DNA from 3 places in the Plantactinospora sp. BC1 genome. Region 2 is predicted to be linked to each of the others. Evidence: riboswitches for the same ligand, from Rfam matches in the RefSeq annotation. Region 2 holds a riboswitch; each other region holds the start of a gene.
What was found. A riboswitch is a leader RNA that binds a small molecule or an ion and turns the genes downstream of it on or off. The one in region 2 is predicted to bind S-adenosylmethionine.
Positions count from the first base shown of each region.

Region 1: it holds a riboswitch for S-adenosylmethionine, as region 2 does, so the genes downstream of both, C6361_RS06335 (GNAT family N-acetyltransferase) here and C6361_RS11105 (aminotransferase class V-fold PLP-dependent enzyme) in region 2, are expected to answer to the same signal.
Region 3: it holds a riboswitch for S-adenosylmethionine, as region 2 does, so the genes downstream of both, C6361_RS09580 (ABC transporter substrate-binding protein) here and C6361_RS11105 (aminotransferase class V-fold PLP-dependent enzyme) in region 2, are expected to answer to the same signal.

Region 1 covers NZ_CP028158.1:1,498,936-1,503,239, reverse strand. Annotated here, with positions in the region: gene C6361_RS06350 (glycosyl hydrolase family 18 protein) at 1-553, shown strand, start outside; gene C6361_RS06345 (alpha/beta fold hydrolase) at 652-1,509, opposite strand; gene C6361_RS06340 (SRPBCC family protein) at 1,506-1,970, opposite strand; SAM riboswitch class IV at 2,128-2,243, shown strand; gene C6361_RS06335 (GNAT family N-acetyltransferase) at 2,256-2,885, shown strand; gene C6361_RS06330 (DUF6585 family protein) at 2,931-3,689, opposite strand; gene C6361_RS06325 (DUF2625 family protein) at 3,973-4,304, opposite strand, start outside.
Region 2 covers NZ_CP028158.1:2,626,037-2,630,340, forward strand. Annotated here, with positions in the region: gene C6361_RS11100 (aromatic acid exporter family protein) at 1-1,043, shown strand, start outside; gene C6361_RS11105 (aminotransferase class V-fold PLP-dependent enzyme) at 1,094-2,404, opposite strand; SAM riboswitch class IV at 2,451-2,570, opposite strand; gene C6361_RS11110 (PrsW family intramembrane metalloprotease) at 2,637-4,196, shown strand; gene C6361_RS11115 (co-chaperone GroES) at 4,285-4,304, opposite strand, start outside.
Region 3 covers NZ_CP028158.1:2,282,759-2,287,062, reverse strand. Annotated here, with positions in the region: gene C6361_RS09585 (amino acid ABC transporter permease) at 1-417, opposite strand, end outside; gene C6361_RS09580 (ABC transporter substrate-binding protein) at 500-1,381, opposite strand; SAM riboswitch class I at 1,643-1,734, opposite strand; gene hrpA (ATP-dependent RNA helicase HrpA) at 1,841-4,304, opposite strand, start outside.

The DNA of each region.
Region 1 (4,304 bases), 1.1 Mb from region 2:
CAACAACACCGCCGGCACGCTCGGCGGCGGCAAGGACGTCGAACTCCGCTTCGACCTGCCCACCTCCACCCCGCCGCTGGTCAAGGACGGCAACTGGCAGACCGGACAGCAGGGCGGCAAGTGGCAGGTGGAGCCGGGACACACCGGCCCGAACGCCGGCGGCGGCCTGAGCGGCGACTTCCACCGGGTCGGCCTCAAGCTGGACTACTGCCAGATCATCCCGCCGGGAAAGAGCCTGGACATTCCGATCATCTACTACCTCCCGGCCACCGGACCCGTGAACACCACGCTGAGGGTGGGCGACCAGCGGTTCGCGCTCCTTTCCGAACACAACCGGGGATCGTCGCAGACGGCCCCACCGGCGGGCGGCTGCTCCGCACCGGCCTGGGACGCGAGCAAGGTCTACAACCCGGCGACCCAGCCGGTCGAACAGATCACCGTGAAGTACGGCGGCAAGGTCTGGCAAGCCAAGTGGTGGACCCAGGGCAACATTCCGGGTACCGGACCGGACCCCGACCATGAGCCGTGGCGGCTGATCGGGCCGGCGAGCTGAGCCAGCGGAGACCGGGGCGTCCCCAGGTCGCGACAGCGACGTGCGGGGCGCCCCGATTCGCGGCGCGGTTGCGCGCTTCCGACCGGAGGGGCCGGCTCTCAGCCCCGTCGTCCGACGATCTCGGCCACCTCGCCCGGCCTGGACAGGAACGGCGCGTGTGCGGAGTCCAGCGTCACGACGGAGGTCGGATTCTCCGGGAAGGCGGCATCGGCCTCCGCGACGAGTACCCGCTGGAGTGCCGGGCGGATCGCCATGTCCCGGGCGCAGACGACGTAGGTGCGGGGGAGGGAGCCCCAACCGTCCCGGGTCAGCCGGGTGGTGCCGCGCATCATGCTGACCGGGGCGTCCGGGGTGAGCAGGCCCAGGGCGGCGTCGGCGACGACCGGGGCGACGTCGCCGTAGAACGCGTCGCGAAGCTGCTGACGATAGCCGGGGTCGTTCGAGGCGAGGTCGAGCCGCAGCGCCCCGATCACCCCCGGATCGCCCCGAAGGGCGGGCAGCACCAGCGCGCCCGCGTTCTCCGGCAGCGCGAAGTACCCCTCGGCCGCCCGGTCCGAGCCGGGCATGATGGCGGCGAGGTAGACGGCGTGCGCCACCAGTTCGGGAACCTGCTGCGCCGCCCGGGTCAGGACGGGGCCGCCCATGCTGTGCGCCACCACCGTGACCGGGCCGCCACGGCCCAGCCATTCGATCTGCGAGACCAGCAGCTCGGCCGCTCGGTCGAGGTCCACCTCCGCCACCGGCGAAACCTCGGTGGCCAGCGCGGCCGGGTCGAACGGACGCACGGTCAGGCACTCGGGTCGACGGGCGCGCAGCCCGTGCCCGGCCATGTCGACCGCCAGGGTCGGGCGGCCGTACGGCACGAGCTGGGCGATGACCTCCGTCCAGCACCAGGCACCGTGCCAGGAGCCGTGCAGCAACAGGATCGGGGTCGACCCGGGCCGTGCGGTGGTCACACCGATTCTCCTGCCGGTCGGGCGCCGGTTTCCGCACACCTCTTCAGCGCGCTCAGCCAGTCGCGCAGCGAGGCCTCCAGCGCGGTGCGCAGGTTGGTCGGATCGACCCGGACGGGCTCGCCGTCCCAGGACTCCTCGGTCCGGACAAGGACGCCCTCGGGCTGCGGGCTGAACGTCCACACGTGCAGGCCGTCGATGCCGCGTGTCCGGCCACCCCAGGCGATGCGCCGCTGCGGCACGAGTTCACCTATCGTGGACGTGATCTCCAAGCCTGCGGTGCACCAGTCGAAGGTGGCGCCGACCCGCAGCGGCCCGCGCAGGTTCGCCCGCTCGATGTGCGGGTTCCACTCCGGCCAACGGTCGATGTCGGTGTGCAGGTTCCACACCGTGCCGGGCGCGGCGCGGGTGAAGACCTCCAGTTCGACGACCACCGGGGCGTTGCGGTTGACGTCCATCGCCATACGCACAGCGTTCCGGGCCGACCGACGGCAGACATCCGGCAACTGACGCGTCTTCATCCATCGAAATCGGGCTATGTCCGGAGGCCGGCCTTCCGGCGCCTCCGGCGCTCCTCGGCGCTCCGGTCGCGACGGGGGCGGTGCTACGATCGCCGGTACAGGTCATGAGCGCCAGCGCCAAGCCCCGGCTCGCTGGCCGGCAACCCTCCGTTCGCGGGCGGGGTGCTCCGGGTGAGGACCAGGCTCGGCACGAGCGATGCCGAGCAAGCCGCGAAGCAGGAGGTCCCGGTGTCGTCGATCCCTTCCTTCGACCAGGACACGGCACCCGAACAGCACCCCACGCCAACCGGCCGGGTACTACTGCGCCTCGCCGGCGCCGACGACGCCGAGCAGATCGCCCGACTGCACGCCGAGAGTTGGCGCCGGCACTACCGTGGCGCCTACGCCGACTCCTTCCTCGACGGTGACGTCGCCGCTGACCGGCACTCGGTCTGGTCGGCCCGCCTGGCTGCCCCGACCAACAGCCGGACCGTGGTGGCCGAAGAGGAGGGCCGACTCGTCGGCTTCGTCCACGTCGTGTTCGACCACGACCCCCGGTGGGGCAGCCTGGTCGACAATCTGCACGTCGTGCACGGCCACCAGCGGACCGGTGTCGGCAGCAGGCTCCTGGCCCGCGCCGCCCGAGCCGTCCTGGAACACGCGACGGCGGAACGGATGTACCTCTGGGTGCTGGAGCAGAACACGGCGGCGCAGCGCTTCTACCGCGCCTGCGGAGCCCGCAGCGTCGAGACGGCGACGGCGTCACCGCCCGGCGGAGACCCGTCCCGACTCAACGGTGCTCCCCGCAAGTTCCGGATGGCCTGGCCGGACGTCACGGAGCCGAGTGGCCTCGACACCCGACGCCGAGACGACGGGTAGCGCAGCACGCTCTCGGCGCCGGAACCCGCTCCTGGCGCCCCCCGGTCAAGGCAGCGCCCTCGCCGGGTTCGCCGTCCCACCGCGTGTGGTGGACGCGATCCTGAGCAGGCAGGCGAGATCCGGGATCGTCCGGACCTGCCGGGAGATGACCTGCCGGCCGGCCCGGTTCCAGATGCGCAGCCGCACCCGCCCCCGCTCCACCCGTGCGACGTCCGACCAGGCCACGAATCGCCGGCCGTCGCGCACTCCTGCGGCGCTGAGGGTGATCGGGCCGAAGACACTGGTGCCGGTCTCGGCGATCTCCGCGGTCCGGCGCGGGTAGGTCGTCTCGGTCACGGCCCGCTCCACGGCCCCGGCGAGCCGGCCGAGGCCCGCGTACGGGGGCCTGGCCAGGTTCAACGTCGTGCCGTCGGTCAGCTCCAGTACGCAGCGCGGGAACTCCTCCACCGGGCCGAGCTGGTAGATCCGGGTGGTCCAGACCCGGACGTGCGCGACCTCGGCCCAGCGGAGCAGGCGGGTCACGGTGGTCGTCCCGGTGGTGGTGAGCAGGCCACCGGTGCAGAGGTACAGGTGACAGCGGGACCTGCGCCAGGCGGGTACGGCGAACAGCACCCCGAGCCCACCGGCCCCGGCACCGATCGCCCGCCCGACCTCGTCGCCGAAAACCAACCCGGACACCCCGAGTACGCCGCAGGTGACGGCGAAACTCAGCTCCATCGCCACCGCCTGTCGATAGCGCTCGACCACCTCACCGAGGCCGGTCTCCGCGACGATCTCCGTGATCTCGGGCGGGCAGTTCCGCATCCGACGCTCACCTCCCGGACGATCCTGCGACGTATCGGTTCCCATCGTCGTCCGGGCGGTCAACGGGTCGCCGGCTGGAACGGCCGGGACCGGTGGCGGCGCGGGGTGCGCCACCACCACCAGCACCACTCGATGCGACGATCAGGTCCAGCTCGGTCGCCGGCGCTGCCCGCCACCGGCCAACGCTAACGACACGACGGCAGGGCCACGCCGAACGCCCCCGACAGAGCCTCCACTCGACCCTCCGGCCGTACCCGCGACCCTGACCGGCAAAGAGATCCGGCTACCGCACGTCGATCCGTACCGCTTCCGCGTCTGGATTGGCGGCGAGGAACGCGACCGTCTCGTCCTGGATCGCGAACAGTTCGCGCAGCGGGGCCGGCCGACGTGCGGTGGCGGCGAGGTCCTCCTGCGCCTCGCTGGACCACAGGAACGGGTAGACCGCCAACCCGTGTGACGCCGGCAGTTGCTCGACCTCGGCGCGCCATCCGGGCCAGCGCTGCGACTCGTAGAACTCGGCCGTCCCGCCGGCTGCGATCCAGGACAGCCAGGCGCCGTGCCCGCAGCCGAGCTCCTCCCACTCCAGGCTGTCGGGCGCGAAGTAGCAGACCTCGC
Region 2 (4,304 bases):
CGATCTCCGCGATCGGTACCCTCGCCTCCTCGGTCGGGCAGCGGTTCCGCCGTACCGTCGAAATGATCTTCGGGATCGCGATCGGCATCGGTCTCGGCGACGCACTGGTCTTCGCCGCCGGCACCGGGCCGTGGCAGCTCGGTCTGATCGTCTTCCTGTCGATCGTGGTCAGCATCTTCCTCGGCGGAGGCCCGGCCGTGGTCACCCAGGCGGCGGCCACCGCCGTGCTGATCGCGACCCTCGAGATGCCGCACGAGGCCAACATCGAGTTCCCCCGGGTGATCGACGCACTGATCGGCGGCTTCGCCGGGCTGGTGGTGCTCGCGCTGCTGCTGCCGCTGAACCCGTTGCGGATCGTGGACCGGGCGGCCCGGCCGGCGCTGGGCCGGCTCGCCGACGAACTCTCCGAGACCGCCGAGGCGATCAAGACCCGGGACGCGCCCCGGGCACAGGCCGCGCTGGACCGGCTCCGCCAGGTGGAGGAGCACTTCCAGGGCTTCGAGGAGGCGCTGGAGGGCGGCCGGGAAACCGCGCTGCTGGCCCCGGTGCGCTGGCGCCGCCGGGGCGCGCTGACCCAGTACGTGGAGAGTTCCGAGTACATCGAGCACGCGGTGCACAACAGCGGGACCCTGATCCGGCGGGCGGTCACCGCGCTGGAGGACGAGGAGCCGATCCCGGAGGAGATGTCGAACGCGGTCACCATGCTCGCCGAGGCGGTACGGCTGCTGCGCCGGGACCTCGGGCACGGCATACGCCCGGAGGCGGCCCGGGAGCAGGCGTTGCAGGCGATCGGCCAGGCCGGTCGGGCGTACGCCGAGGGGGTCGGGTTCTCCGGCAGCGTGGTGATCGCGCAGGTGCGTACCACCGGCAGTGACCTGCTCCGGGCCACCGGCATCGAACGCCTGGAGGCGAACCAGCTCGTACGCCGGGCGGCCGGCGGGCACGCCGGGGAGGCCGCCGCGGAGGCCGCCCGGCAGCCCGGCACCCCGCCGTCGACCGGGCGCTCCGGCGGCCCCTCGGGCGAGCGGGGCCCGGCCCGCTGACCGGAGCCGGTCCCCGCCCGGCAGCACGCCCTCGCCGGGCGCGGGCTAAGTCAGCGGATCGCCGCCAGGGCGGTGAGCAGCCGGTCGACGTGCCCGGCGGTGCTGCCCAGCCCGATGCTGGCGCGCAGCGCGGTCGGCGGCAGGTCCCGCCGTCCGCTCCGGGTGGCCGCCTCGGCGAGCAACCGCCGGGCCAGCGGGTGCGCGCAGAACAGCCCGTCCCGCAGCCCGAGCTGCCAGCGCTGGGCGAGGTCGGCCGCGACCGCCGCCGAGTCCCGGCCGGCGACCACGAACGAGACGATGCCGACCCGGGGCGCGGCCGCGTCGAAGGTACGCAGTTCGACCACCTCCGGCAGGGCGGCGAGCCCGGACCGGAGCCGGGCGAGCAGGGCCTGCTCGTGCGCGTACAGCGCGGCCCGGTCCGCCTCGGCCAGGGCGGTGCAGACCCCGGCCAGCGCCACCGCGCCGAGCAGGTTGGGGGTGCCCGCCTCGTGCCGGGCGGGCCCCTCGGCCCAGCGCACGTCATGGGTGGCCGCCCCGACGCCGAGGGTCGCACCGCCACCGGCCAGGTACGGCGGGGCGGCGTCGAGCCAGTCCGCCCGCCCGGCCAGTACGCCGATCCCGAACGGCGCGTACAGCTTGTGTCCGGAAACGGCCACGTAGTCGACGGTCAGGGCGGCGATGTCCAGTTCGGCGTGCGGGGCGAGCTGGGCGGCGTCCAGCGCGATCCGGGCGCCGTGCCGGTGGGCGACCCGGGCCAGGTCGGCGACCGGCCAGCACTCGCCGGTGACGTTGCTGGCCCCGGTCACCGCGACCAGGATCGGTGCCCCGCCGCCGCTGCCCCGGCGCAGTTCCCGCAGTGCCGCGTCGACCGCCCGCACGGCGTCGCCGGCCGAGCCCGGCACCGGCAACCGGACCGTACCGGCCGGCCAGGGCAGCAGGTTGGCGTGGTGCTCGGCGGCGAAGGTCACCACCCGGGTGCCGGGCGGCAGGGCCCGGGCCAGCAGGTTGAGCGCGTCGGTGGTGTTGCGGGTGAAGACGACGTGGTCGTCCGCGCGTACCCCGAGGAAGTCGCCGACCTGCTGCCGGGCCCGCTCGTACGCCAGCGTGCTGCGCCGGGAGAGCGCTCCGGCGCCCCGGTGCACGCTGCCGTACCAGGGCAGCAGCTCGGCCACGGCGTCGGCGGCGGCCCGCGCGCACGGTGCGGTGGCGGCGTAGTCGAGGTTGACCTGTCCCGGCACCCCGAGCACCGCGAGCGGCGCCGCCGGGGCCAGGGTTGCCGGGGTCAGGGTTGCCGGGGTCGGCGTTGCCGGCGCGGCCACGCCGGTCGGCCGGGCGGGCGCGGAAACGACGGTGCTGCTCATCGGGGATACCTCCGGTGGCCAGGGACCCCGGAGCGGGTGGGAACGGGGTCCGCGCTTGCCCGGTGCGGTGTGCACCGAGCCCGGTCATCACCCGGGGCACCCCACCGCGAACCTCGACGAGGGTTGCCGGCCAGCAAGCCGGGGCTTGACGCTGGCGCTCGTGACCTGCCAGAGAGCATAACCGGCCCGGTTGTGCTCCGGCCGGGCTGTCCGGAGGAACTACGCTGATCACATGGCCGACACCCCGCCCGGTGCGGCGGCGCCCCAGCCGCCGTCGCCGACCCCGCCGTGGCCGCCCGCCCCGTCGGGGCAGTTCCCGCCCTCCGCGGGCAGCCTGCCGCAGGTGGCGGCGCCCGAGCGGCGGAGCCGGGCCCGGCTGCTGACGATGATCGGGGCGATCGCGCTGATCGTCGTCTGCGCGGTGTTGATGGCCTGGGAGCTGGTGTCGCCGGCCGGGGTCACGCCGCCGCTGATCGGGCTGGCCGCGGCGGCGCTGCCGGTGCCGGTGCTGGTCGCCTGCTTCCTCTGGCTCGACCGGTACGACCCGGAGCCGGTCAAGTATCTGGCCTTCTGCCTCGGCTGGGGTGCCGCGGTCTCCACCTTCGCCGCGCTCCGGACCAACACCTTCGCGGCCGACACGCTCCAGCTCCCGCTACCGCTGGTCGGCGTGCTGGTCGCGCCCTTCATCGAGGAGCTGACCAAGGCGCTCGGCCCGCTCCTGCTCCTGCTCTACCAGCGCCGCAAGTGGTCCGGCATCACCGACGGCATCGTCTACTGTGGCCTGTCGGCGGTCGGGTTCGCCATGGTCGAGAACATCCTCTACTTCGGCCTGCACGGCTACGCCGAGGGCGTCGACCAGTACGGCCCGGCCACCGGTGCGCAGAACGTCTTCGGGATCTTCATCCTGCGGGTCCTGATCAGCGGCTTCGCCCACCCGCTCTTCACCTCGATGACCGGCATCGGGCTCGGCATCGCCGTCCGGTCGGGCAGCCGCCCGATCCGGATCCTCGCCCCGCTCGCCGGCCTGCTGCTGGCGATGATCCTGCACGGCGCCTGGAACCTGGCCGCGACCCTCACCCAGCTCTTCGCTGAGCCGCTGATCCTGCTCTACAGCTACCTCGGGCTGATGGTGCCGATCTTCCTGGGCGTGGTCGGCCTCGCCGTCTGGGTGCGGAGCTGGGAGGGGCGGCTCACCCAGCGGCGGCTCCCCGACTACGTGTCGACGGGTTGGCTCACCCCACCCGAACTGGCCGCGCTCGGCACCCTCGGCCGGCGGCACGCGGCCCGCCGCTGGGCCCGCCGGATCGCCGGTGAGGAGGGCGCCAAGGCGATGCGGGCGCTCCAGATCTCCGCGACCCGGCTCGCCCTGCTCCGGGACGGGCTGGTGCGCGGGCTGGAGCACCGGCCGGCGCAGCTCGCCCGCAGGCTCGACGAGGAACGCCGGCTGCTCGACGCGATCCAGGCCGCCCGCAGGGTCTTCGTCGGCCGCGATCCGCAGGCCCCGGCCGGGATCTGGGACGGCTCCCGCTACCACCTGTCGTTCCCGGACGGCTCCCGCCGGTCCCTGCCGGCCCCGGCCGAACCGGTGGTGCCGATCCCGGTGGTCCTGGTGGCACCGCCGCCCCCGCCGGCTCCGGTCTACGCCGCACCCGGGTACGGCCCGTACGGCGGCCCGCCGGCCCCGTACCCCGGTGCACCCGGCCCGTACCCCGGTGCACCCGCCCCGTACGGCGGACCGCCCGCACCCGGCTCCGGGCCGGCCGGGCCCTGGCCGGGGCCGTACCGGCGCTGACCCGGCCGGCCCGGCAGGGGTGCCGGGCGGGGCGGGTGGCCGGGCGGTGCGCCGGGCGGGTGTCAGTGCTGGCGGGCGGCCGGGGGCGTCACAGGTAGAGGCCGGTGG
Region 3 (4,304 bases), 340 kb from region 2:
TCCCAGCGCCCGGGTCGCCTCCAGTTGGCTGGCCTCCACGCTCTGGATGCCGGACCGGAAGATCTCCCCGATGTACGCCGCCGCGATCAGCGACAGCGCCAGGATGCCCAGCGGATAGGGGTTCGGTCCCCACCAGGCGAGCCCGAGCGGTGCCAGCCCGACCCCGATCAGCAGGATGGTGACGGCGGCCGGCAGTCCCCGGAACACGTCGGTGTAGATCCGGGCCGGCCAGCGCAGCCACCGGCTCCGGGACAGCCCGGCCATCGCCAGCAGCATGCCGAGCAGCGTCCCCACGATGGCGGAGAGCAGCGCCAGCAGCAGCGTGTTGGGCAGCCCGACCGTGAGCATCTCGGGCAGCGCCTCGCGCATCGACTCCCAGTCGAAGAACGTCTCCCACAACGTCGCCAGGGTCTCCATCGCCTCACCTGTCTCGGATCCACCAGTCGTCGGCCGGCCGCCCCGGGCGGCCGGCCGACGACTGTCTGATGTGCTGGCCGGGTCAGCTCGCCGGGGTGGCGGCCGGGCTCGTCGGACCGGCCTTGACCGGCGGGTACGTCACCGTGCCGCTGCCCGGCTTGAAGCTCTCCGGTACCGGCCGACCGGGGTAGTACTGCTCCTGGAGGCGGGTCCAGGTGCCGTCCTCGATCACCTGGTCGAGTGCGGAGTTCAGCGCCTCGCGCAGCGGGTCGGCGCCCTTGGCCACCGCGAACGCGGTCGGTGCCGAGCTGAGCTGCTTCTCGGCCAGTACGATCTTGCCGCCGCTCTCCTGTGCGGACTTCTCGCCGATCTCGGCGGGCGCGATCCAGGCGTCGGCGGTCTTCGACCTGAGCTGGTTGATCGCGCCGTTGTAGTCGGGTACCCGGACCGGGTCCAGGCCCTCCTTGGTGGCGTAGTCGTCCTGCACGGTGCCCTGCACCACGACCACCCGCTTCCCCTTCAGCTCGGCGAAGCTCCTGATCGGCGAGCCGGCCGGTACGTCGAGTCCGAAGTAGCCGAAGTCGTACCCGTTGGTGAAGTCGACGGTCTTGCGCCGCGCCTCGGTGATGGTGATCGACGACGAGCCGGCGTCGAACTTGTGGTTGTTGACCTGGGCGAGCAGCGCGGAGAACTCGGTGCCGACGAACTCGACCTTGAGCCCGAGCTTGCCCGCGACGGCGGTCATCAGGTCGTTGTCGAAGCCGGTGAACTTGCCGTCGGAGAGGAAGACGTTCGGCGGCGCGTCGGTCAGGGTGCCGACCCGCAGGGTCCCGGGTTGCAGCAGGTCGTACGGGTTGTCGGCGGTGTCGCCCGACGACGAGCCGCCGCAGGCGGCGACCGCGCCGAGCAGCGCGACGGCGGCGACGCCGGAGAGGAGGCGGGTGGCGAGAGGGTTGATGCGCATTGTGCTGAAACTCCATGAAATATCCGGCGACGGCGTGCCGGAGAACCACCCGGACCGGTCAGGTCGCGGGCGGTACGCCGACGGCGTCGCTCAGGGGGTGCTGACGAGATGGTCGGAATGCCGCCGACCGGCGGTCGCGGTCAGGCCGAGGCCCGACAGAGCATGGTGCTGGTCCGGCAGAGGTCGACGTGTCGACGCCACCGGTGCCAGACGACATGCAGCCGGCTCGCCCGCCCGGCTCGGATGCTGCGCACTGCTGAACCTCCATCGGTCCTGGCGGTAGCACCCGCACCCACGGTGGGGGGTTGCTGCGACGTCGACGAGCCAGGTCTCTCGGTCGCTCTGGATGGCCGGAGGTCAGCCTACTAAACCCGGGTACCGACATTCCAACTGGTCAGGGCCGGGATGGCTGTGTCGCTCGCCACCCGCCGCCCCGGGGCGTCCGGCCGGTGCGGGGCCTCAGCCCGCCTCGGCGACGTCCATCGCCCGGTAGATCCGCTGTTCCGAGATCGGGTACGGCGTACCGAGCGCCTGGGCGAAGACGTTCACCCGGAGTTCCTCGATCATCCAGCGGATCTGCCGTACCGCGTCGGAACCCCGGCGGGCGGGTGGCAGCGCGTCGACCATCTCCCGGTACTCCTGCTGCACCTGCTCGATCCGGGCCTGCTGGTCGCGGTCCCGCTGCGGGTTCTGCGGCAGCCGGTCGAGGCGACGCTCGATCGCGGTCAGATAGCGGGGCAGGTCGGCGAGGCGGGCGTACCCGGTCTCGGTGACGAAGCCGCGGTGCACCAGCCCGGAGAGCTGGGCCCGGATGTCGGTTAACGCCGCCACCATGGTCAGGTCGTTGGTCCGGGCCAGCCGCTGCTCGACCGCGTAGGCGGCGGCGAGCACCCGGCGTACCCGGTCGACGACCTCGACGGTGGTGTCGACCAGATCCGCCCGGACCCGGTCGCGCAGCGCGGCGAACCCCTCGGCGTCCCAGGCCGGCCCGCCGGCGTCGGCGATCAACTTGTCCACCGCCGCGTCGGCGGCGTCGTCGAGCAGCTCCTGCACGTTGCGGTGCGGGTTGCGGCTCAGCGCCAGCTTCGCCTCGTTGGAGAGCCGACCGGAGACGAACTTCTGCGGCGAGCCGAGGGTCAGCCGGAGCAGTCGCCGGGTACCGGCCCACATCTGGCGACCCTGCTCGGCCTCGGTCTCGAAGACCCGTACCCCGACGCTGTCGCCCTCGTCGACCAGGGCCGGGTAGGCGGTCACCAGGTAGCCGGCCCGATCCTGCTCGATCGAGCGCGGCAGCGTGCCGATGCTCCACTCCCGCAGCCCGGACCGTTCGACGTCCGGGGCGGCGGCGGCCACCATCCGGCGTACCTGGGTGGTGAGCTGCCGTTGCAGCGCCGGCAGGTCCTTGCCCTCGGCGACGGTCTGCCGCTCCTCGCCGACCACCCGGAAGGTGGGGCGCAGGTGTGCCGGCAGCTTCGCCAGGTCCCAGGCGTCCCGGGGCACGGTCACCCCGGTCATCCGGCGCAGCTCCCGGGTCAGCGCGTCGAGCAGCGGCTCCCGGCCGGGTGTGATCGAGGCCAGCACCGCCCGGGCGTAGTCCGGCACCGGGACGAAATTCCGGCGCACCGCCTTCGGCAGCGACCGGATCAGCGCCACCACGAGTTCCTCGCGCAGCCCCGGTACCTGCCAGTCGAAGCTCTCCGCGTCGACCTGGTTGAGCATCGGCAGCGGGATGTCCACCGTCACCCCGTCGGTCTCGGTCCCCGGCTCGAACCGGTACGTCAGCGGCAGCGCCACCCCGTCCGAGTGCCACTCGTCGGGGTAGTCGGCCGCGTCGACCCCGCCCCGCCCCTCGTTGACCAGCATCTGCCGGTCGAAGGTGAGCAGGTCGGGCCGGTCCCGGCGGGTCTTTTTCCACCAGGCGTCGAAGTGCCGGCCGGAGACCACCTCGGCGGGGATCCGCTGCTCGTAGAAGGCGTACAGCGTCTCGTCGTCGACCAGGATGTCCCGGCGCCGGGCCCGGTGCTCCAGCTCCTCCACCTCGTCGAGCAGCGCGCGGTTGTCGTGGAAGAACCGGTGGTGGGTCTGCCAGTCACCCTCCACCAGCGCGTGCCGGATGAACAGTTCCCGGCTCTGCGCCGGGTCGATCCGACCGAAGTTGACCTTCCGGCCGCTGACCAGCGGGATGCCGTAGAGGGTGACCTTCTCGAAGGCCATCACCGCGGCCTGCTTCTTTTCCCAGTGCGGCTCGCTGTAGCTGCGCTTCACCAGGTGCTGGGCGAGCGCCTCGACCCACTCCGGCTCGATCCGGGCGGCGACCCGGCCCCAGAGCCGGGACGTCTCGACCAGCTCGGCGGCCATCACCCAGCGCGGCGGCTTGCGGAACAGCGCCGAGCCGGGGAAGAGGGCGAATCTGGCGCCCCGGGCGCCCAGGTATTCGTTCTTCTGCGTCTCCTTCAGCCCGACGTGCGAGAGCAGTCCGGCCAGCAGCGACTGGTGGATCCGGTCGGTGTCGAGGTTCTCCGGGGTCGCGTCGCCGGCCGGTGCCGTCGGCGTACCACTGGCGGGGGCGTCGGTGCCGGAGTCGCCGCCGCGCCGGCCGCGCCCGGGACGGGCGTCGGACGCCGCGCCGCCGGTGCTGCGGAGCACCTGGCGGAGTTGGGAGTGGATGTCCTGCCACTCCCGGACCCGCAGGTAGTTGAGGTATTCGGCCTTGCACATCCGGCGGAAACCGCTGGACGAGAGTGCTCGCTGCTGTTCCTGGAGATATCGCCAGAGGTTGAGCAGGGCGGCGAAGTCCGACTCCTTGTCGGTGAACCGGGCGTGCGCCTGGTCGGCCTGGGCCTGCCTGTCGGCGGGCCGCTCCCGGGGATCCTGGATGGAGAGGGCGGCGGCGATCACCGACACCTCGGTGGCGCAGCCGTTG